DNA from 3 places in the Streptomyces sp. TE5632 genome. Region 1 is predicted to be linked to each of the others. Evidence: riboswitches for the same ligand, from Rfam matches in the RefSeq annotation. Region 1 holds a riboswitch; each other region holds the start of a gene.
What was found. Region 1 has a riboswitch for glycine ahead of gcvP (aminomethyl-transferring glycine dehydrogenase). Riboswitches for the same ligand answer to the same signal wherever they lie in the genome.

Region 1 (7,636 bases):
CCGCAGGATCTCGAACCGGCGCTCAACATCCCAGGAGGTGTGGTGCAGACTCTCGAGAAGGAACAGGCCACCGCTTCCGTGGAGCGGTCGGCCAAGATCGTCGTGGATGCCTTGCGGCCGGCGAAGCAGCCTGACTACGCTCGGTCGTCCTCCCAGTGAACCGGGGGTGCATGGGGGGTGGCCGGCGAGGGCATGAGGTTGCGGGGGGTCGGCGCACCGAATGGGTGGTGCGTGGTGGAAACTGTCTGGTGGATACGGACGTTGTGAGGATGTCCGGGTCGGCCAATGTGTTCAGTCAGGGTTCGTCCTGCCCCACGGGCGGGTCTGTTTCGGTCAAGGGGAATCGCCCGTGAAGTTGTTTGGGAAGTTGTTCGGCAAGAGCGCACGAGAAGGCCGGGACAGCGAGACTGCCCGGCATCGCGCACAGCCGGAGGCGGAAGGTTCACGTCCGCTGTTCCGGGACCAGGTGGGCGGCCAGGGCGCGCCGTCGGTTGACCCTGCGCAGTCGAGCGGCATAGGTTTCGGGCAACCGTCAACCTCAGGTACGGGTGGAGGGTTCTCCGACCCGTACGCGTCCCAAGCCCCCGGTGGGCAGGAGGATCCGTCCATGTCGGTCCTGGTATGTACGAGGTGCGGTAACCGCAACCCGGAGAACAGCCGGTTCTGCTCCAACTGTGGAGCTCCGCTCCGGCCCGGCGTCGCCCCGGAGCGCCCCTCCGAGACGACCTCCACCATCTCCATCTCCGGTCTTGAGGCCTACGACGCGGAGGCCACCGGCCAGACGCAGATGCCGATGCTGTCGCCCGAGGCGCAGGCGGCCGTCGACGCGCTGCCGGTGGGTTCGGCACTCCTGGTCGTGCGCCGCGGGCCGAACTCGGGCAGTCGCTTCCTGCTGGACGGAGACCTGACGACGGCCGGCCGGCACCCGCAGAGCGACATCTTCCTGGACGACGTGACGGTCTCGCGTCGGCACGTGGAGTTCCGCCGCGGCCAGGACGGTTCCTTCACGGTGGCCGACGTGGGCAGTCTGAACGGCACGTACGTCAACCGCGAGCGAATCGACCAGGTCGGTCTGTCGAACGGTGACGAGGTGCAGATCGGCAAGTACCGGCTGGTGTTCTACGCGAGCCAGCGGGGCTACTGACCCTCCCCGGGTTCCGTCCGGGGCACCCTGACCCCAGGGAAGGTCCATGCTTCACACACCGAGCGGCGGTGCCGGGCACGGCACCGCCGCAGCGGAAACCGGGCTGATGAGCATCGGCACGGTGCTGAACGTGCTGCGCGAGGAATTCCCCGAAGTCACCATCTCCAAGATCCGCTTCCTGGAGTCGGAGGGGCTCATCGAGCCGCAGCGGACCCCCTCGGGGTATCGCAAGTTCAGCGCGGCGGACGTCGAGCGGCTCGGTCATGTCCTGAGGATGCAGCGGGACCACTATCTGCCGCTCAAGGTGATCCGTGAGCACTTGGAGGCGATGGAGCGCGGCGAGGCCCTCCCGCTGCCGGTGCTGTCCCGACAGCGGGAGGGGGAAGTCGGCCCCGAGCCGTCCGCCGATCCTGCCTCCACGGCGGCCCGGATCGGGCGGGCGCAGCTGCTGGCGGCCGCCGGCATCGACCAGGAGCAGCTCGCGGAGTGGGAGTCGTACGGGCTGCTCGCTCCCGTCGAGGACGAGGTGTACGACGCCGAGGCGGTCACCGTCGCCGGTCTCATCACCGAGCTGGGGCGGTTCGGGATCGAGCCGAGACACCTGAGGGCGATGAAGGCCGCCGCGGAGCGGGAGGCCGGGCTGGTGGATCAGGTCGTCGCCCCGCTCAAACGCCACCGCAACCCGCAGACCAGGGCTCATGCGCAGGCGCGTGCGAAGGAGCTCGCCGGTCTCACGGTGAAGCTGCACGCCGCGCTGGTGAGCTCGGCGCTCGGGGTGCGGCTGCCCTGAGGGGCACGGGATCGGGGGACCGGATCGGCCACCTGATCCCGGCCCGACTACCCAAACGTCCCGGGCACGGCCTAGGGTTGCTGTGTGAACGAGCTCGATGTCGTAGGTGTCCGGGTCGAAATGCCCTCGAACCAACCGATCGTGCTGCTGCGCGAAGTGGGAGGCGACCGGTACCTCCCCATCTGGATCGGGCCGGGGGAGGCCACGGCCATCGCCTTCGCCCAGCAGGGCATGGCTCCGGCGCGCCCGCTGACCCACGACCTCTTCAAGGACGTGCTGGAAGCCGTCGGCCAAGAGCTCACGGAAGTGCGCATCACGGATTTGCGCGAGGGGGTCTTCTACGCGGAGCTGGTCTTCGCCAGCGGCGTGGAGGTGAGTGCCCGGCCGTCCGACGCCATAGCGCTGGCGCTGCGCACGGGGACGCCGATCTACGGCAGTGACACAGTCCTCGACGACGCGGGGATCGCCATCCCGGACGAGCAGGAGGACGAGGTGGAGAAGTTCCGCGAGTTCCTCGACCAGATCTCGCCGGAGGACTTCGGCTCCAGCAGCCAGTGAGCGGCGGTGACCGTCCCGCCGGATTCCCGCTCGGACCGGTGGTGCGCGAGGGCGTCGCACGCCCCGCGCAGAAGGCATTCGGCTAGCCTTTCCCCGCGGTGGGGCACGGGAAACCACTCTTAGGGTGATTATCACTCGGCGTGCCGAGTGTGGCGATCGTTGACGCACCCTTGGTGACTGCCTACCGTCGAGGAGGCAGGTCGAGGACGGAGGTCGGCGTGAGAAGCACCGGCGACGGTACAGCTGGGGGCGCCCCCGGACACGGTCTCGGGGCGAGCGGTCCGTACCCTCACCCAGGCGCTCAGCTCCGCGCGAGCGGGGCGTATGCCCATCACGGCAGTGCGGCCGATCATGCTCCGCAGCGGCCGGCGGCCGTGCCGAGCAGCGGAGGGGCGACGAGGTCCATGGTGTCCGAGGAGATCGGCTATCGCGGCCCCACGGCCTGCGCGGCCGCCGGCATCACCTACCGGCAACTGGACTACTGGGCTCGCACGGGCCTGGTCGAGCCAAGTGTGCGGCCCGCGCACGGCTCCGGGACACAGCGGCTGTACAGCTTCCGGGACGTCGTCGTCCTGAAGATCGTCAAGCGGTTCCTGGACACGGGCGTGTCGCTGCAGAACATTCGTACCGCCGTCCAGCATCTGCGGGAGCGAGGCTTCCGAGACCTGGAGCGCATGACGCTGATGAGCGACGGCGCCACGGTCTACGAGTGCGACACGCCGGATGAGGTCCATGCCCTGCTCCAGGGCGGCCAGGGGATTTTCGGGATCGCCGTCGGTGTGGTGTGGCGGGATGTCGAGAGCGCGCTGTCCCAGTTGCACGGGGAGCGTGTCGACACCGGGGAGACGCTGATCGGGCCCAACCCGGCGGACGAGCTGGCGCGGCGGAGGAACCGCGCGGTCTGAGCCGTCGGGGCCGGCTGAGCGGCCCGTGTCGTCCGGGGCGGCCGGTGGCCGGCCCGTGCGGCAGGGCATTGTCAGTGGCGTAGGGCAGCATCGGAGATGTGAGATCCGCGCCTACCATCCTGCATCTCGACATGGATGCCTTCTTCGCCTCGGTGGAGCAGGCGTCCAAGCCGAGCCTGCGAGGGAAAGCCGTGGTGGTGGGCGGGCTCGGACCGCGTGGAGTGGTCGCCACCGCCTCGTACGAGGCCCGGCTCTTCGGCGTGCGTTCCGCGCTGCCCATGGCGCAGGCGCGGCGGCTCGCGCCGAACGCGGCGTATCTCGTGCCGCGCTTCGCGTTCTACCGGTCGATCAGCGACCAGGTGATGGGGCTGCTGCGGGCGCTGTCGCCGCTGGTGGAGCCCTTGAGCCTGGACGAGGCGTTCGTGGACCTGGAGGCCGGCGGGGCGGCCTGGGACGAGCGATCGGCCCGGCTGGCCGGGGCAAGACTGCGCGCGGACATACGGGCGGTCACCGGGCTCACAGGGTCCGTCGGGCTCGCCGCCTCCAAGATGCTGGCGAAGATCGCCTCGGAGCAGGCGAAGCCCGACGGGCTGGTGCTCATCGAGCCGGGGAGGGAGCGGGCCCTGCTGGCGCCGCTCCCGGTCAGGACGCTGCCGGGAGTGGGGCCCGCCACCGGTGACCACCTGCGCAGGGCCGGGATCCACACGGTCGACGAGCTCGCCGAGGCCGGGGAGGACGAGCTGGTGCGGTTGCTCGGCAAGGCACACGGACACGCGCTGTACGCCATGGCTCTGGCACGGGACGAACGGCCCGTGGTGGCCGAGCGGGAGACGAAGTCGGTGTCGGTCGAGGACACGTATGACGTGGACATTCACGACCGGGTGCGGGTCGGCACAGAGGTACGACGGCTCGCCGACCGCTGTGTGCGCAGACTGCGGGGAGCGGGGCTGGCGGGACGGACCATCGTGCTGAAGGTGCGGCGCTACGACTTCTCGACGCTCACCCGGTCCGAGACGCTGCGAGGGCCCACGGACGATCTGGCGGTGGTGCGCGAGGCGGCGGCGCGGCTGCTGGACTCGGTCGACACGACAGGCGGAGTACGGCTGCTGGGCGTGGGAGTCAGCGGACTCGCGGACTACACCCAGGAGGACTTGTTCGCACAGGCGGCGGGAGGCAGGGGGGAGGAGTCGCCGGGCGAGGAGGGCCAGATGGCCGCACCCACGGAGGAAGAGCAGCGGACGAGCGCGGAGCGGCGCTGGCCGGCCGGGCACGATGTACGGCACACCGAGTACGGGCACGGGTGGGTCCAGGGCAGCGGCTTGGGGCGGGTCACGGTCCGGTTCGAGACGCCCGACTCGGCGGTGGGACGGGTGAAGACCTTCCGTACCGACGACCCGGCCCTGCAACCGGCGGACCCGCTGCCACTGGTGGATCGAAGTCCCGGGGAGAGCTAGAGGCCGCGGGTCGGCGCGGAGACTAGCGACGGCTCGGGGGCGAGTCCCGGGGGCATGGATCCGGGGCACTCGCAGGTGTGAGGGGGCCGCGGGCTTCGTGCTCCCGACTCCGGGGGCCGTCAGGCCGGGCGGTCGTCGCGGTCGGCGAGTTTGCCGAAGTCGTGGTCCGGAAGCGGGGGAGGCGCGGAGATGTCCAGACCGTAGTGGTGGTAGAGCTGGAGTTCCTGCTCCGGGGAGAGGTGGCGGCCCACGCCGAAGTCGGGGGCGTCCTTGATCAGGGCGCGTTCGAAGGGAATGTGGAGGCTGCCGTCGATCAGCTCGCTCGGCTCCAGGGGGACGAAGGCGTCCCTGCTGAACAAGCCGGTGCGTATCGCCGCCCACTCGGGTACGCCGGTGGCGTCGTCGAGATAGACCTCGTCGATGGTGCCGATCCGGGTTCCGTTGCGGTCGAACGCCTTGCGGCCGATCAGGTTGCGCGGATCGATGTCGGTCTGCACGGGCCCTCCACTGGTCGCAATCCGCAATCATTCGTCAGCACTACGAAACGGCACAATTGGTCCGGCGGCCACTCGAAGGTCCGGGGGTTGCCCTCGCTGGTACGCTGGCAGCGGCTGCTGACCCCGTGCGGGAGAGTCCTCCGGACACCATCGGAGGACGCCGAAGGAGCAAATCCTCCCCGGAAACTCTCAGGCCCACGTACCGCATGGACGAGGTCACTCTGGAAAGCAGAGCGGGTGTCGACGGCTCCCGCTCTCACCGACGGTGAAAGCCGGACGCCCTGCGGCGGTCCGGTGAAGCTCTCAGGTTGAGATGACAGAGGGGGAGGCCGTCCGGGCACCCGTCATGGTGCCCCTCGAAGGTCGTCAGACCAGGAGGCCTCCGCAATGACCGCCCACCGCATTCCCCTCTCCGAGCTCGAACAGGGAACGCCCTTCGAGCAGCGTCACATCGGCCCCGACCACGAGGCCCGCGCCAAAATGCTTGCGCAGGTCGGCTACGGCTCGCTCGACGAGCTGACGGCCGCGGCGGTCCCGGATGTGATCAAGAACGCCGACGCGCTCGACCTGCCGGGCGCCCGGACCGAGCCCGAGGTGCTGGCCGAACTCCGATCGCTGGCCGACCGCAACGAGGTGCTCGGCTCCATGATCGGGCTCGGGTACTACGGGACCTTCACGCCGCCCGTCATCCTGCGCAACGTGATGGAGAACCCCGCCTGGTACACGGCCTACACGCCGTACCAGCCGGAGATCTCGCAGGGACGGCTCGAGGCACTGCTGAACTTCCAGACCATGGTCGCCGAACTGACCGGCCTGCCGACCTCCGGGGCCTCACTGCTCGACGAGGGCACGGCCGCCGCCGAGGCGATGGCGCTGTCGCGGCGCATGGGCAAGAACAAGAACGGCCTGTTCCTGGTCGACGCGGACGCGCTGCCGCAGACGATCGCCGTGATCGAGACCCGTGCCGAGCCGACCGGCGTCGAGGTCGTCGTCGCCGACCTGAGCGAGGGCATCCCCGCCGAGATCGCCGAGCGCGGGATCAACGGCGTGCTGATCCAGTACCCGGGCGCCTCCGGAGCCGTACGCGACATCAAGCCGGTGATCGACCGGGCGCACGAGCTGGGCGCGCTGGTCACCGTCGCCGCCGACCTGCTCGCCCTCACGCTGCTGACGTCGCCCGGCGAACTCGGCGCGGACATCGCGGTCGGCACGACACAGCGCTTCGGTGTGCCCATGGGCTTCGGCGGGCCGCACGCCGGATACATGGCCGTGCACGAGAAGATGGCGCGCAGCCTGCCCGGACGGCTCGTCGGTGTCTCCGTCGACGCGGACGGAAACCAGGCCTACCGGCTCGCGCTCCAGACCCGTGAGCAGCACATCCGCCGTGAGAAGGCCACCAGCAACATCTGTACCGCCCAGGTGCTGCTCGCCGTGATGGCCGGGATGTACGCCGTCTACCACGGTCCCGAAGGATTGCGCACCATCGCGTGGCGCACCCACCGTTACGCGACCGTCCTCGCCGAAGGGCTCCGGGCCGGCGGCGTGGAGATCGTCCACGGCTCCTACTTCGACACGCTGACCGTGCGGGTCCCGGGGCGGGGTGCCGAGGTCGTCGCCGCCGCGCGGGACAACGGCGTCAACCTGCTTCTCGTCGACGCCGACCACGTCTCGATCGCCTGCGACGAGACCACCACACGGGCCCGGCTCGCCGCCGTGTGGAGCGCCTTCGGCGTCGAGGCCGACGTCGAGACCCTGGACGCGGCGGCGCCCGACACCCTGCCGGACGCCCTGCTGCGCACCGACGAGTACCTGACGCACCCCGTCTTCCACCAGCACCGCTCCGAGACCGCGATGCTGCGCTACCTGCGCCGGCTCGCCGACCGTGACTACGCGCTGGACCGCGGGATGATTCCGCTGGGCTCCTGCACCATGAAGCTCAACGCGACCACGGAGATGGAGCCGATCACCTGGCCCGAGTTCGGGCAGCTGCACCCCTTCGCGCCGGCCGAGCAGGCCCAGGGCTACCTCACGCTCATCCACGAACTGGAGGAGCGTCTCGCCGAGGTCACCGGCTACGACAAGGTGAGCCTCCAGCCCAACGCGGGTTCCCAGGGCGAACTGGCCGGGCTGCTCGCCGTGCGCGGCTACCACCGGGCCAACGGCGACGAGCAGCGCACCGTCTGCCTCATCCCGTCCTCCGCGCACGGCACCAACGCCGCCAGTGCCGTCATGGCCGGGATGAAGGTCGTCGTCGTGAAGACCGCCGAGGACGGCGAGGTCGACATCGA
Region 2 (7,636 bases), on a different contig from region 1:
GCCCCAGTACGACGCACTCACGCCCGACACCGACCTCGTCAGCGTCACCATCGGCGGCAACGACGCCGGCCTCTTCAACGAGGTGCTGGGCTGCGTCAACATCCTGCCCCAGCCTTACGGCACCAGCTGCGCGGAAGAGAACACCGCCGGCGGCACCGACAAGGTCAGGGCCCGCATCGACGCCTGGGCACCGGCCTTCGCCGCCGTCCTGGACGACATCGCCCGGCGGGCACCGCACGCCGAGGTCTTCGTCGTCGGCTACGGCACCTACTTCCGCACCGACGGCTGCCACCCCGCCCAGCCCTTCTGGAAGCAGGACGCCAACCACCTCCAGGGCGCGATCAACCACCTCAACACCGTACTGAGGCAGGCGGCCGAAGAGCACGGCGCCGCCTTCGTCGACACCCACACCCCGAGCATCGGGCACGACATCTGCGCCGCCCCCGACGACCGCTACATCGAGGGCCTGGTCCCCACCCGTGCGGCCGCGCCGCTGCATCCCAACGCCTCAGGCGCCCGGGCCGTCGGCGAGGCCCTCGCCGCGGCCGTCCGCGCGACGTAGGCGCCGTCCCGCGGCCTTCGGGTCAGGGCCTGTCCCCTCAGCACTCGATGATGTTGACCGCCAGCCCGCCCCGGGCCGTCTCCTTGTACTTGACGGACATGTCCGCGCCGGTCTCCTTCATCGTCTTGATGACCTTGTCGAGGGACACCTTGTGCGAGCCGTCGCCGCGCAGGGCCATGCGCGCGGCGGTGACCGCCTTCACCGCAGCCATGCCGTTGCGCTCGATGCACGGGATCTGGACGAGGCCGCCGACCGGGTCGCAGGTCAGGCCGAGGTTGTGCTCCATGCCGATCTCCGCGGCGTTCTCGACCTGTTCCGGCGAGCCGCCCATCACCTCGGCGAGGGCGCCCGCCGCCATCGAGCAGGCGGAGCCGACCTCCCCCTGGCAGCCGACCTCGGCGCCGGAGATGGAGGCGTTCTCCTTGAAGAGCATGCCGATCGCGCCGGCCGCGAGCAGGAAACGGACCACACCCTCCTCGTCGGCACCGGGGACGAAGTTCATGTAGTAGTGCAGGACGGCGGGGATGATGCCGGCCGCGCCGTTGGTCGGGGCGGTGACGACGCGGCCGCCGGCGGCGTTCTCCTCGTTCACGGCCATGGCGTAGAGCGTGATCCACTCCATGGCGAGGGCCTTCGGGTCGCCCTCGGAACGCAGCTTGCGCGCCGTGTTCGCGGCGCGGCGGCGCACCTTCAGCCCGCCCGGCAGGATGCCCTCGCGGGACATGCCGCGCGCCACGCACGCCTGCATCACCCGCCAGATCTCCAGCAGGTCCCGGCGGACCTCCTCCTCGGTCCGCCAGGAGCACTCGTTCTCCAGCATCAGCGCGGAGATGGACAGCCCCGTCTCCCGGGTCAGGCGCAGCAGCTCGTCGCCGGTGCGGAAGGGGTACTTCAGGACCGTGTCGTTGAGCTTGATGCGGTCCGCGCCCACCGCCTCCTCGTCGACGACGAAGCCGCCGCCCACCGAGTAGTACGTCTTCGACAGCACCTCGGCGCCGGACGCGTCGAAGGACCGGAGGATCATGCCGTTCGCGTGGTAGGGGAGTGCCTTGCGGCGGTGCAGCACCAGGTCGTCGTCGAAGGAGAACGCGATCTCGTGGTCGTCGAGCAGCCGCAGGCGGCCCGATTCCCTGATCTTCTCCACCCGCTCGTCGGCCGTCTCCACGTCCACCGTGCGGGGCGAGTCGCCCTCCAGGCCGAGCAGCACCGCCTTGGGGGTGCCGTGGCCGTGGCCGGTGGCGCCCAGCGAGCCGTACAGCTCCGCCCGGACCGAGGCGACCGAGTCCAGCAGGCCCTCGTTGTCCAGCCGCCGGGCGAACATGCGGGCGGCCCGCATCGGGCCGACCGTGTGCGAGCTGGACGGGCCGATGCCGATCGAGAAGAGGTCGAAGACCGAGAGGGCCACGGGAGGACTCCTAGGGGTTCGGCGGACGGCGCTGTCCGCCGGGGAAGGGCCGGGAAGGGAGATCCGGCGCTGGATGCGTGCGGTGCATGGTGCGGGGCACCGTGCTCACCGGTCCAGTGTGCGCGATGCCCCGCCCGTACGAACAAAAGCGTACGAAATTGCGAAAAATGCGAAACTACTTCAGACCCGGGTACAGCGGGTACTTCTCGGCGAGCGCCGTCACCCGGGCCCGGAGCGCGTCGACGTCGTAAGACGGCTTGAGCGTCTCGGCGATCACGTCCGCCACCTCGGCGAAGTCCTCGGCCGTGAAGCCGCGGGTGGCCAGGGCGGGCGTGCCGATCCGCAGACCCGAGGTGACCATCGGCGGGCGCGGGTCGTTCGGGATCGCGTTGCGGTTGACGGTGATGCCGACCTCGTGGAGACGGTCCTCGGCCTGCTGCCCGTCCAGCTCGGAGTCGCGCAGGTCGACCAGGACCAGGTGCACGTCCGTGCCGCCGGACAGCACGTCCACGCCCACGGCCTTGACGTCGTCCTTGACCAGGCGCTCGGCCAGGATGCGGGCACCCTCCAGGGTGCGGCGCTGCCGGTCCTTGAAGTCCTCGGACGCGGCGACCTTGAAGGCGACCGCCTTGGCCGCGATCACGTGCTCCAGCGGGCCGCCCTGCTGGCCGGGGAAGACCGCGGAATTGATCTTCTTGGCCAGTTCGGCCGTGGAGAGGATCACACCGCCGCGCGGACCGCCGAGCGTCTTGTGCGTGGTCGTGGTGACGACGTGGGCGTGCGGGACCGGGTTCGGGTGCAGGCCCGCCGCGACCAGACCGGCGAAGTGCGCCATGTCGACCATGAGGTACGCGCCGACCTCGTCCGCGATCCGGCGGAACGCGGCGAAGTCCAGCTGACGCGGGTACGCCGACCAGCCGGCGACGATCAGCTTCGGCTTGCTCTCCTTGGCCAGCCGCTCGACCTCGGCCATGTCGACGACTCCGGTGTCGTCCACGTGGTACGCGACCACGTGGTAGAGCTTGCCGGAGAAGTTGATCTTCATGCCGTGGGTCAGGTGCCCGCCGTGCGCGAGGTTCAGGCCCATGATCGTGTCGCCGGGCTTGAGCAGCGCGAACATCGCGGCGGCGTTGGCCTGCGCACCCGAGTGCGGCTGCACGTTGGCGTGCTCGGCGCCGAAGAGTTCCTTGACCCGGTCGATGGCGATCTGCTCGATCACGTCGACGTGCTCGCAGCCGCCGTAGTAGCGGCGGCCGGGGTAGCCCTCGGCGTACTTGTTGGTGAGGACCGTGCCCTGGGCCTCCATGACCGCGACCGGGGCGAAGTTCTCCGAGGCGATCATCTCGAGGGTGGACTGCTGACGGTGCAGCTCGGCGTCGACCGCCGCCGCGACGGCCGGGTCGAGCTCGTGCAGCGGGGTGTTCAGAAGCGACATGGGGTTACGTCCTCCTCAGCCCTGGACGAAGGCGTCGTACTCGGCGGCCGAGAGCAGGTCGGCCGGCTCGTCGCTCACCCGCACCTTGAACAGCCAGCCGCCCTCGAAGGGGGCCGAGTTCACCAGCGACGGGTCGTTCACCACGTCCTCGTTGACCTCGGTGACCTCGCCGGTGACCGGGCAGTACAGGTCGCTGACCGACTTGGTCGACTCCAGCTCGCCGCAGGTCTCACCCGCGGTCACGGTGTCGCCGACCCCGGGGAGCTGGACGAACACGATGTCGCCGAGCGCGTTGGCCGCGTGCTCCGTGATGCCGATCGTCGACACGCCGTCCTCGGCGGCCGTCAGCCACTCGTGTTCCTTGCTGTAACGCAGCTGCTGGGGGGTGCTCATGATCTGGATCCTCCTGTGTGCGAGGGACCGCCGGGATCGACGGCGACGAAAGGGAGTGAAGGGGGTGAAGGGAGTGAAGGGGGGTGAAGGGGGGGTGAAGGGGGTGGGAGGTTACGGGACCGGCCGATGCGGCTGTGTACGCGACCCACGTCCTACGACGGTGTCACTTCTGCCGCTGGTAGAACGGCAGCGCCACGACCTCGTACGGCTCGTGGCTGCCACGGATGTCCACGCCCACGCCCGGGGTACCCGGCGCGGAGTGCGCCACGTCGACGTACGCCATCGCGATCGGCTTGCCCAGCGTCGGTGCGGGCGCGCCGGAGGTGACCTCGCCGATCACCTCGCCGCCGGCCACCACCGGGTACCCGGCGCGCGGGATCCGGCGACCCTCGGCGACCAGACCCACCAGAGCGCGGGGCGGGGTCCGCTCGGCGCGGGCGGCGGCCTCGGTCAGGGCGGCACGGCCCACGAAGTCGCCCTCCTTCTCGAACTTCACGACCCGGCCGAACCCGGCGTCGAACGGCGTCAGCGAGGCGTTCAGCTCATTGCCGTACAGCGGCATGCCGGCCTCCAGGCGCAGCGTGTCCCGGCAGGCCAGCCCGCACGGGGCCAGCCCCACGCCCTCGCCCGCCCTGGTCAGCGCCTGCCACACCTCGACCGCGTGCTCCGGCGCGACGAACAGCTCGAAGCCGTCCTCGCCGGTGTAGCCGGTACGGGCGATGAGCGCGGGGACGCCGGCGACCGCGCCGGGCAGGCCGGCGTAGTACTTCAGGCCGTCCAGGTCGGCGTCGGTCAAGGTCTTGAGGATGCCGGCGGCCTCGGGGCCCTGCACCGCGATCAGCGCGTACGCGTCGCGGTCGTCGCGGACCTCGGCGTCGAAGCCCGCCGACCGCTCCACGAGGGCGTCCAGCACCACCTGGGCGTTGGAGGCGTTGGCGACGACCAGGTACTCGGGGGCCTCGGCCTCACCGAGCCGGTAGACGATCAGGTCGTCCAGGATGCCGCCGTCCTCGCCGCAGATCATGGTGTAGCGGGCGCGGCCGGGCTTGACGGTCCCGATGTTGCCGATCAGGGCGTAGTCCAGGAACCGCGCCGCCTGCGGGCCGGTGACGGTGATCTCGCCCATGTGCGAGAGGTCGAAGAGGCCCGCCTTCGTGCGCACGGCGTTGTGCTCGTCGCGCTCGGAGCCGTAGCGCAGGGGCATGTCCCAGCCGGCGAAGTCGGTCATCGTGGCGCCGAGCGAACGATGCAGGGCGTCGAGCGCTGTCCGGCGAAGTTCGGTACTGCTCATCGGTCGGTCTCCCAGGGCGATGGGGTCCCCGCCGGCCGGGGCCGAGCACGGGGAGGGTGAGGACGTTCCTCCCCATCTGTCATCGGAACCTGAGAGGTTCGCCATGACCGTCCGCGCAGGGGACGTCACGGCTTGCACCTTGGGTGGAGCCGCCGGGAACTCGCACGGCGGCCCGCTTTTCAGATGTGCCTGGCCCGCGCGGTAACGGTGCCTGAGAGATTCAAGGGAGGTACTTGCTCCTTCGGCGCCCCGGCGAAACGTGCCAGGGACTCTCCCGCGCGGATTCAAACGGCCGGTATGCAGTTGGCGCGCTCATCATTGCACGCATCGCGAGGCTTCGGCAGGGGGACCTTTCTCTCGTACGCACAGGGTGTTCAAGCCTGTACGGACGGCTGTGACAGGTCTGTGTCGGGAAACGGACGGAATGAAGAGGCTCCGCCGTTACCTTCTCTTTACACTCGGCGGGGACGGTGCTCAGGCGCCTGCCCCAGGGGAGGACTCACGGTGAACAGGACCACGGCGTACGCCACCACGGGTGTCGCGCCGCCCGGGCAGCAGGCCCCCTCGGCCGGGGAGGCCCGCGGCGCGCTGCCGGCGCCCGTCGTCCGCGACCTGCGCGAGTGCGCCGGCCGCAGTCCGCACGCCCTGCTCTTCGGCCCCCGCGACCTCGTCGTGGTCACCGGACTGCCCGGCAGCGGGAAATCCACGCTGATGCGGCGCGCGGTGCGCGGTACCCGGATCGACTCCCAGGACACCCGCGACCGCTGGGACCGCCGCATGCCGCGCCTCCTGCCGTACGCGGTGTACCGGCCCCTGGTCCGCCTCGACCACTACGCCGGGCTGAGCCGTGCCCTGCGCACCGGCGAGGGGGTCGTCGTGCACGACTGCGGTACCCACGCCTGGGTGCGCCGCTGGCTGGCCCGCGAGGCCCGCCGCCGGGGTGCGGGGCTGCATCTGCTGCTGCTCGACGTCCTCCCGGAGCAGGCGCTGGACGGTCAGCGTGAGCGCGGCCGCGGCGTCTCCCGGTACGCCTTCCTGCGGCACCGCACCGCCGTCGACCGGCTGCTGCGGTCCGTGGAGCGCGGCGCCCCGCCCGCGGGCTGCGGCTCGGCGATCCTGGTCGACCGGGACGCGGCGAACGCGCTGCGCCGCATCGACTTCACGGGCTGACGGCCGCACGGCTGACGGCCCCGGCGCGGCAGCGGTTAGCCTTTTCAGCCACAGCAGTGGTTCCAGGCAGGCGGTAGGCAGATGGACTTCCCGGCGGGCTTCTCCGCGGACTTCCCGGCACAGACTCACCCCCATCCGCACGGAGGATGGCCCGGCAATGAGTTGGAGGAGGTGCTCTCCGCCTCCCTCGGCGTCCCCTCGGCGGACGGCCGGATCATCGAGGTGCTGGGCAGGAGCTTCGTCTGGGTTCCGCTGCCGAACGGCGGCGGCCCGCACAGCGGCCCGCTGGACCTGCCCACCCTGGAGATCGAGGGACAGGCGTACGTCCCGGTCTTCAGCTCCGAGGAACAGTTCCGCCAGGTGGTCGGCTCCCACATGTCGTTCACCGTCGCGCCCGCGGTGGAGTTCGCGCGGGGTCTGCCGCCGCAGGCCGGGATCGCGGTGAACCCCGGCGGCGTGGTCGGCGTCCCGCTGCCGCCGCCCGCCGTGGCCGAACTGTGCCGGGCCGGACGCGGCCCGCTGGACGGTCCGGAGGGCGGCGGCCGGGTCAAGCTGTTCGAGCCCGACTGGCAGGACGATCCGGTGGACTTCCTCGCCGCCGCGGGCGCGGAGTTCGAGGCGATCGGTGTCGTCAGCACCGCCCGCCGCTGCCTCGCCGAGATCGAGACCGAGGACCCGGTGCTGTTCGTCGGGGTCGAACTGTCCCAGTGGGAGGGGGATCTGCGGACCCTGCCCGGTGACGCCCTGGGCCGCGCGCTGGGCCTCCGGCCGGTGAAGTGGCCCGTCAACCTGGTCCTCCTGGACGTGGCCCAGGACCCGGTCGGCCAGTGGATGCGCGACCGCGTCCGCCCCTTCTACCAGCGCGAGGGCTGATCCGCCCGGCGGAGCGAGTGGGAGGCCGTCCGTCCGTCGGCTCGCCGGTGCCCGGCGGACGGGCGGAGCCCCCGGGCCGCGGGCGGCTTAAGCTAGGTTCGTTGGCTGGGGCGAGGGTGTTGTACGGAGGGGCGATACAAAGTGAGCGCTGGCACCGCGGCGGCCGGGCAGGTCGAGCACATGCTGCGCCAGGTGACCCCCGGGCGTTACGACGCCTATGAGGCGTTGCTTCGCGCGCTCGCGACCCCCTCCTCGGGTCATGTCTGGATGCTGCTGTGGCACGGTCAGGCCGGCTCCCCGGACGCCCAGTACGGGAACATGGAGGTAGACGGCTTCGGCTACGCGCCCTGCGTGACCTCCGCCCAGGAGCTGTCCGCCAGTGGCTGGAACCGGTCTTACGAGGTCGTCGACGGCCTTGAGGCCGCCCGCGCCCTCTACCCCGACCGCTACGGCCTCTGGCTCAACCCGCACGCCCCCGGTGGCGGCCTCGGCATCCCGTGGCTCGAT
Region 3 (7,636 bases), on a different contig from region 1:
TGGAAGTAGGTGCTTGCGGCAGGTGTCGTGCCAGTACACCTCCGCTCGGTCGGCAGGGTTTCCTTCACAAGAGGGTGCCGCGGCCCTCACCTACAGGGTCCGACGATGGGACCCGAGCCCTCCGCACCCGTGCCGGCCGGAAGGGGTACGCAATGGATCTGTGGCTGATCTGGTTGATCGTCGCAGCTGTGCTGGCTGTGGCGGAGATCCTCACTCTCACCGCTGCACTCGGAATGCTGAGTGCCGCCGCGCTGGTCACGGCGGGGTGCGCGGCAATCGGACTGCCGCTGCCCTTCCAGTTCTTGGTGTTCGCCGTCGTGGCGACCGTCACCGTGCTGTTCGTGCGCCCTGTCGCAATGCGTCATATGCTCCAGCCACAAGAGGCGCGATTCGGTATAGATGCCCTGGTCGGCAGGGCTGCCTATGTCGTCTCGGAGGTGTCGGGCCTGGGTGGCAGGGTTCGTATCGACGGGGAGGAATGGACGGCCCGCGCCTATGACGAGACGCTGGTGATTCCTCCTGGAAAGACCGTCGACGTCATAGAGATCAGCGGCACCACTGCGTTCGTTTACCCCCGGGACTGAAACCATGGAGACCTCCGCGTTCCTCATCGCCGGCCTGATCGTCGCGCTGATCGCGATCTTCACCGTGGTGCGGGCGGTGCGCATCGTTCCTCAGGCGCGCGCTCGCAACGTCGAGCGACTCGGCCGCTACCACCGCACCCTGAACCCCGGCCTCAACCTCGTCATCCCCTATATCGACCGCGTTCGCCCGGTGATCGACCTGCGTGAACAGGTCGTCTCCTTCAAACCGCAGCCGGTCATCACCGAGGACAACCTGGTCGTCGAGATCGATACCGTCCTGTACTTCCAGGTCACCGACCCACGAGCGGCCTTCTACGAGATCGCGAATTTCCTTCAGGCCGTCGAGCAGCTGACCGTCACCACCTTGCGCAACGTCGTGGGCTCCATGGACCTGGAGAAGACGCTCACCTCACGGGACACCATCAACAGCCAGCTCCGCGGCGTGCTGGACGAGGCCACCGGTAAGTGGGGACTGCGGGTCAACCGGGTGGAGATCAAGGCCATCGATCCCCCGCAGACCATCAAGGACGCGATGCAGAAGCAGATGCGAGCCGAGCGGGACAAGCGGGCCGCGATCCTGGGGGCCGAGGGGCAGCGCCAATCGCAGATCCTCACCGCCGAAGGTGACAAGCAGGCCGCTGTCCTACGCGCGGAGGGCAACCGTACTGCGGCGATCCTCCAGGCCGAGGGCCAGTCCCGGGCCATCGACGAGGTGTTCCAGGCCGTGCACCGCAACGACCCCGACCCCAAGCTGCTCGCCTACCAGTACCTCCAGACCCTGCCCCAGCTGGCGCAAGGTTCAGGCAACAACTTCTGGGTGATCCCCAGCGAGATCACCGCCGCGCTCCAGGGCGTGTCCAAAGCCTTCAGCAAGGAGCTGCCCCCGTCACCGGCCACCCGCGAGAAGCCTGCCGATGACGACATGACCGCCCAGGCCGCCAACGACACGGCGCAGGCCGCAGAAGCAGCTGCCGAGGCCGTCGCTGACGCCGCCAAGGCCGATGGCGCCGTCTCCGGTGTCCTCCCGGCCAATCCGCCTCGTTGGCAACGTGCGGACACTGACAGTGAGTGACCCCTCCCTGATCGTTTCAGAATGAGATGAGAGTGTCGGACTGGTTCAGTCGTCGAGACGCTGCAAGATCTGGGGGAACCCGCCGTTGTCGATCAGCCCTGAGAGCACCTGGACCATGTTGCCGATGCCGGCATCGCGGACGATGAGACCGTCGGGACACCAGAAGTAGCGCCCACCGAGAGCCTCCCCGCTGGTGGCCCATCGCTCCATGAGCGTCTCCACGTGCGCAACCGTGCAGACGCTCGCACTCCACCGAGAGCCGTCCGGCAGTCGCACCTCGACGTCGACGTCGTGCACGGCCTCCAGATCCTCACCGGCATCCGGCAGGAACCATGCCTCGAACCGCTCCGTCTGCACTCGATACCACGGGGCATCCCAACTGCCCGGTTGCGCGTTGTCGCTCATCAGGCGAGTATGTCGGGCGAATCCGCCGACAGGCGGTGGGGTGCTCCGGTGTCACGGCATGGCGCCGTCTTCGCGACCGGACCGAATCGGGTGTCTGGCCGTGATTGCACGCCGCCCTGCTCACCGAGCTGCGGGCGAAGGGCTTGCTGGTCCACGCGGTGACGGCGTCCCGCAGGCAGCGGATGGAGGCCCCTGTCGCCGGGCGGTGACTCGGCTGCGGGCCCGCGGTACCGGGGGCCCGTCTCCGCGTGTGAGGAAGCGATCGGGGACCTCGTGCCGGATACTGCCGATGACGCCCTGCCGAGGAGCGGTCCCGAAAGGCGGCACAGGTCCCGTCATGGGTTCGAACCAGGGCACGCACGCCGTCCCGCAGGTCGGGCAAATGGAGCAGGCTTCAGGAGAAGGCGTTGCTTCTGCGCATCACAGAAGTTGAGTCAGGACCACGGCTCACGTATGCAGCCAGGCACCGCTCTTCCGATGTGGTGCCGTATTGCCCTGTTCCGACCCTCCCACCGGAGGCTGTAGCGATGCACCACCGTGCCCGCCGTTTCCCCCAGTCGGCTGTCCCGCAGGCAGCGGGCCGGCGGCTGCCAGAACCACGGCTGCTCAGCGGCGTCTACGGGCTCGTCCTGGCCAGTGCGCTGGCGGCTGCCCTCGACTCCCCCGGAGAGAAGACCGACCCTGGATCGGACGCGGTGTGGGTCCTGCTCACCGCCCTCGCCTCTGCGGCCGCCCACGGTTACGCCCACGTTCTCGCGCACCGGATGTCGGCGGACCCCGGCGGTTCCTGGGTCGGGCTGCGCGCCATGCTCGCCGAGTGGCCCGTCGTCGCGGCGGCTGTTCCCACCGTCGTGCTGCTGCTGACCGCGATGCCCTCCTGGTGGACGGAGGCCGAGGCGGTGAACACCGCACTGGTGTTCAACACCTTGCTCCTCGCCGGTTTGGGGGCGTGGACCGCGCGCCGCGCGGGCCGTGGGTGGGGGGCTTCGCTCCGGGCCGGAACCGGCGACATGCTGATCGGCCTGGTGATCATCGTGGCCAACGCCCTGATCAAGTAGCGGCTGTGGCCGCCGTCGTGCAGGTCGCCTCCGAAGCGTTGTCAAGTTGTCCATGGCGTGTCTGGCTGATGGGGTGCCAGGCCTCGGCGGGCGGGCAGGTGCTGTCGGCGTCCTGGTTCCAAATCGCGAAGCGGCGGTGCGTCTCGGCGCGGTGCTGAGGGGCGGTGAGGCGGTGGCGTCGGGGCCTGAAGTGCGGTGAGATCGCGCTGGACACGGACAGGAACCGCTGTGTCCCGGTGGCGGAACGGAAGCCCTTCATTGCGCGTTCGCGCTGTCGGGTGGGCTGGTGGGAGTCCTCCTCCAGGTTGTTGAGGCACTTCGACTGCCGGTGTTCGACCGAGGGCGTCAACTCCCGGTGGGCGACGCCGCAGGAGCGGAGCCTGTCGGTGACCAGCACCCGGGGACACCCGGCACTGCTTCTTCATCGGCTTGGCCAGGAACCGCTTCGCGGCCGTCGCGTCGCGCCGGGACTGCGTGCGGTCGTCCAGGACGGCGACGTCCTGGACGACCGCACGCCGCAGCTGGTACCGCACCCCGTTGACCTTCACGAAGACCTCGTCCAGGTGCCACTTGTCGCCGGCTTGGGCGTCCCGGACGAGCCGAGGCTCCTCGTCGGCGCCGAAGCTCTCCCCGAGCGCCTCCGCCACCGCTTCCGCAAACTCGCGGTCGGGCAGCACCAGCACATGTCTCACTTCGCTCACAAGAGCCCTTGCCGGGCGTCTTTCGGGACAGCGAACGCCAGGTCGGTGGTCAGCTCTTGGGCACGACCTGCACGTCGATGTCGACCCGGATGGTGGGGCCAACGGCGGCGATACCCCGCGCCAGCATCGTCTGCCAGCTCACCTGGAAGTCGTCGCGGTGCAGTTCGGTGGTGACCCGGCAGGCCGCACGGGCCTCGCCCTGCATGCCGTTGCCGAGCCCGAGGTATTCCATGTCCAGCGTGACCGTACGCGCCACCCCGCGCAGCCACAGCTCGCCGATGACGTCCCACCGATTGCCGCCCCGGGGCACGAACCGGTCGCTGTAGAACTCGATGGTCGGAAACCGCGCCACGTCCAGGAAGTCCGCCGACCGCAGATGGTCGTCACGCATCCTCACATTGGTGTCGATGGACCCCGCGTCGATCACCACGTGCATCGCCGTCTGCGTCGCGTCACCGGTAATCCGCACCACCCCCGCGAAGGAGTTGAACCGGCCGTGCACCCGGGCCACCCCGATGTGCCGCGCGGTGCAGGCGATCGAGGAGTGCGCCAGATCGATCTCCCAGTCGCCCGGCGCGGGCATCTCCAGCGGCTGTGCCGCCCGCAGGGTCACATCGCCGAGCGAGGCCAGGGAGTTCTCGGTGACCGTGCACGGCACCCGGTACGGCAGGTACCCCTCGGCGAACACCGCGAGCCGGTACTCCCCCGCCGGAATTGTGGCCACGAACGATCCGAAGGGGTCCGTCCCGCCCTCGACCATGGTGCGTCCCACGGTGTCGCTGACCGCGAATCGGGCGTGCGGCACCGGCTCGTTGGCCGGGCTGAGGATCCGGCAGCTCAGCACTCCGGCATTCGAGGGAGTCTGCACAGCTGCCAGGGGGCCCGTCTGATGCTGTTTCGTTCGGCTTGCCAACCAGCGGCCCATCATGTGCGACACCCTCTGCGTAACGTCAAGAACACCGATCGCCGGACGCATATTCGATCACCCCGAGGCTTTGGATGCAATAGGCAATTACCCTGATCCTTTTCAACCTGGCCGCGTGGTCGGGGCGTTGGCGGGGGAGGCCTCTACGGGACAACGAAACTCCTGGTAGATGGGTTCTCGACCAAGATCACCCGTGTCCGCCAGGAGCTTCGTGCGCTTGTCTACCCGTCGTCGATTGATCTGTCCAGCCACACCCTGAACCGCCCCGGGTTTCGCAGAGTCCGGTGACCTTGCCTCAAGCGGGACTTCGGGATGGCTTCTTGGCGCCGCCACCCCTCGCGTTCGCACCAAACGGCCATGCCCCGTACGGAGCCACGACGGCAAACGGCTCGCCTACGTCCGCGGCCGCAAAAAGGGGACGATCCCGGCGGCCGACGCACAGGGCCGACCCGGTTTCGGGAGCGGCCCGCACCCGCGGGAAGGTGCACGCGATCCTGAAACGCCGCCCTACCCGGAAGTAAACGATCAACGTTCGCGCAGGTCTTGACCGGCTGCCGGTGCGGGCCTAGCCTCACATCGCCGCTCATCCCGCTGCGGGAGAGCACCGGGTCAGCCAGACCCGGGCGCCGAAGGAGCAACACCTCCCCGGAAACTCTCAGGCACCCCTACCGCTCGGGCAGGCACCTCTGAAAAGCAGGCGCTCCCGCGCCTCGCCCACGGTGCAAGCCGCGAACTTCCGCGGCGAAGCTCTCAGGCCCCATGACAGAGGGGGAGGCTCCACTCGGCAGCGCGGGTTCCTGCCCGTGCCCGACCTTTGAGGACCCCCCGATGGCTTTCTCGTTACCCCGCCGCCGGCCGCCGGCTGCCCGTCGGCATCCCGACTGAGCTCCGGCTTTCCCACCCACGGCCCTCCCTCATGGGCCCACACCCCTTGAAGGCGTGTCCGGCGTGTCCGGCGTGCCCGGCACCCCGCCGGCCGCCCCACCACTCATGCCGACTCTTTGTGCCCACTCGCTCCTCCCATGCGTGTGCGGCCGCATCCCATGACACGTCTGTCACGGCCCGCACGCACCAAAGATCCACGAGGTTCGCACATGCACGACAGCAGCAAAGCCGTCCCGACCACCGCCCCGGCACCCGGGACGGAGCCCGCGACGGAGCCCGGACAACCCCCCTCCCCCGCGGGCGAACAGCACCTCTCCCGGCAGTTGTCCAACCGGCACATCCAGCTGATCGCGATCGGCGGCGCCATCGGCACCGGCCTGTTCATGGGGTCGGGCAAGACGATCTCACTGGCCGGCCCCTCGGTGATCTTCGTTTACATGATCATCGGCGCGATGTTGTTCTTCGTGATGCGGGCGATGGGAGAGCTGCTGCTCTCCAACCTGCGCTACAAGTCCTTCGCCGACTTCGCCTCGGACCTTCTCGGACCGTGGGCCGGCTTCTTCACGGGGTGGACCTACTGGTTCTGCTGGATCGTCACCGGCGTCGCCGACGTCATCGCGATCGCCGGGTACGTGTCGTACTGGTGGGGAGGGCTCGCGCTGTGGATCCCGGCACTCGCGGCGGTCGTCCTGCTGATCGTTTTGAACCTGCCCACGGTGAAGGCGTTCGGTGAGACCGAGTTCTGGTTCGCACTGATCAAGATCATCGCCATCGTGACACTGATCGTCGTCGGATTCGGCATGGTACTGGGCGGCTTCCAGGCACCCGGGGGCGCCACCGCGAGCTTCTCCAACCTCTGGAACGACGGCGGCTTCTTCCCCACCGGCCCCATGGGGTTCGTCGCGGGATTCCAGATCGCGACCTTCGCCTTCGTCGGCATCGAACTGGTCGGCACCACTGCGGCGGAAACCAAGAACCCGGAACGGAACCTGCCCAAGGCGATCAACTCGATCCCGGTACGCGTGATGCTGTTCTACGTGGTGGCCCTGATCGCGATCATCACCGTCACACCCTGGCGCCAGATCAGCGCGGACCGCAGCCCCTTCGTCGTGATGTTCACACTGGCCGGCCTCGGCATCGCCGCCTCCGTGATCAACTTCGTGGTGCTGACCTCTGCTGCCTCGTCCGCGAACTCGGGCATCTACTCCACCTCACGGATGGTCTACGGCCTGGCCCAGGAGGGCGACGCGCCGGCCCGTTTCGGCAAGCTCACCTCCAGGAAGGTACCGGTCAACGCCCTGCTCCTGTCCGGCCTCTTCCTGCTCCCCGGTGTCGTCATGGTCACCATGGGCGACTCGATCATCGAGGCCTTCACGCTGGTGACCACCATCTCGGCCCTGCTGTTCATGTTCGTCTGGTCGATCATCCTGATCTGCTACCTGGTGTACCGCAAGCGCCGTCCTCACCTGCACGAGGCGTCGACGTTCAAGATGCCTGGCGGCGTCGTCATGTGCTACGTCGTACTCGCCTTCTTCGCGTTCCTCGTCTGGGCACTGACCCAGAAGGAGGACACCCTGCAGGCGCTGCTGGTGACCCCGGTGTGGTTCGTCATTCTCGGCATCGCGTGGACAGTGCTCCGTCACCGCCGCCGTCAGGTCCGGCAGACGGCGTCCCCGGCCGACTCCCCGGAACAGCCCCTGCGCTGAGACGACCTCACCACATGAGGGGCCCCGCAGGCTCGCCACCCGAGGCGAAGCTGATCCGGCTCACCGGCACGAACCGCCCAACCTCTGGCTGCGTGGTGTGACGGGCTGTACTGGCTGGGGCGGGACACGGTCGTTGTGTGGTTGCGGGACGGCGCCGCCCTCCCAGAACCTGGGTTCTGGGAGGGCGGCGGCGTGCTTGGAGCCGGCGGTGCCCGTGTCGCCCGGTGCCTCTCACAGGATGCCGGGTGGTGGAATCCGTCGCTAAATGGATGAGGGGCTTCGTGCCGCCCGGGCAATGAA

Region 2: it holds a riboswitch for glycine, as region 1 does, so the genes downstream of both, gcvT (glycine cleavage system aminomethyltransferase GcvT) here and gcvP (aminomethyl-transferring glycine dehydrogenase) in region 1, are expected to answer to the same signal.
Region 3: it holds a riboswitch for glycine, as region 1 does, so the genes downstream of both, cycA (D-serine/D-alanine/glycine transporter) here and gcvP (aminomethyl-transferring glycine dehydrogenase) in region 1, are expected to answer to the same signal.

Annotation. Positions count from the first base shown of each region.
Region 1 is NZ_JBSSEA010000001.1:358,764-366,399, reverse strand. Features, by position in the region: gene ACVW19_RS01885 (DUF881 domain-containing protein) at 1-159, shown strand, start outside; gene ACVW19_RS01880 (FHA domain-containing protein) at 221-1,144, shown strand; gene ftsR (transcriptional regulator FtsR) at 1,191-1,934, shown strand; gene ACVW19_RS01870 (bifunctional nuclease family protein) at 2,019-2,492, shown strand; gene ACVW19_RS01865 (MerR family transcriptional regulator) at 2,711-3,397, shown strand; gene ACVW19_RS01860 (DNA polymerase IV) at 3,496-4,851, shown strand; gene ACVW19_RS01855 (PRC-barrel domain-containing protein) at 4,971-5,348, opposite strand; glycine riboswitch at 5,467-5,563, shown strand; partial or broken gene gcvP (aminomethyl-transferring glycine dehydrogenase) at 5,736-7,636, shown strand, end outside.
Region 2 is NZ_JBSSEA010000003.1:4,014,229-4,021,864, forward strand. Features, by position in the region: gene ACVW19_RS23665 (SGNH/GDSL hydrolase family protein) at 1-562, shown strand, start outside; gene ACVW19_RS23670 (L-serine ammonia-lyase) at 600-1,967, opposite strand; gene glyA (serine hydroxymethyltransferase) at 2,143-3,402, opposite strand; gene gcvH (glycine cleavage system protein GcvH) at 3,418-3,795, opposite strand; gene gcvT (glycine cleavage system aminomethyltransferase GcvT) at 3,959-5,086, opposite strand; glycine riboswitch at 5,153-5,275, opposite strand; glycine riboswitch at 5,276-5,373, opposite strand; gene ACVW19_RS23690 (AAA family ATPase) at 5,591-6,256, shown strand; gene ACVW19_RS23695 (enhanced serine sensitivity protein SseB) at 6,338-7,129, shown strand; gene ACVW19_RS23700 (enhanced serine sensitivity protein SseB C-terminal domain-containing protein) at 7,310-7,636, shown strand, end outside.
Region 3 is NZ_JBSSEA010000003.1:6,256,858-6,264,493, reverse strand. Features, by position in the region: gene ACVW19_RS33845 (NfeD family protein) at 153-584, shown strand; gene ACVW19_RS33840 (SPFH domain-containing protein) at 589-1,656, shown strand; gene ACVW19_RS33835 (hypothetical protein) at 1,702-2,061, opposite strand; gene ACVW19_RS33830 (hypothetical protein) at 2,589-3,119, shown strand; partial or broken gene ACVW19_RS33825 (IS6 family transposase) at 3,232-3,712, opposite strand; gene ACVW19_RS33820 (YceI family protein) at 3,870-4,748, opposite strand; glycine riboswitch at 5,330-5,426, shown strand; glycine riboswitch at 5,427-5,518, shown strand; gene cycA (D-serine/D-alanine/glycine transporter) at 5,840-7,336, shown strand.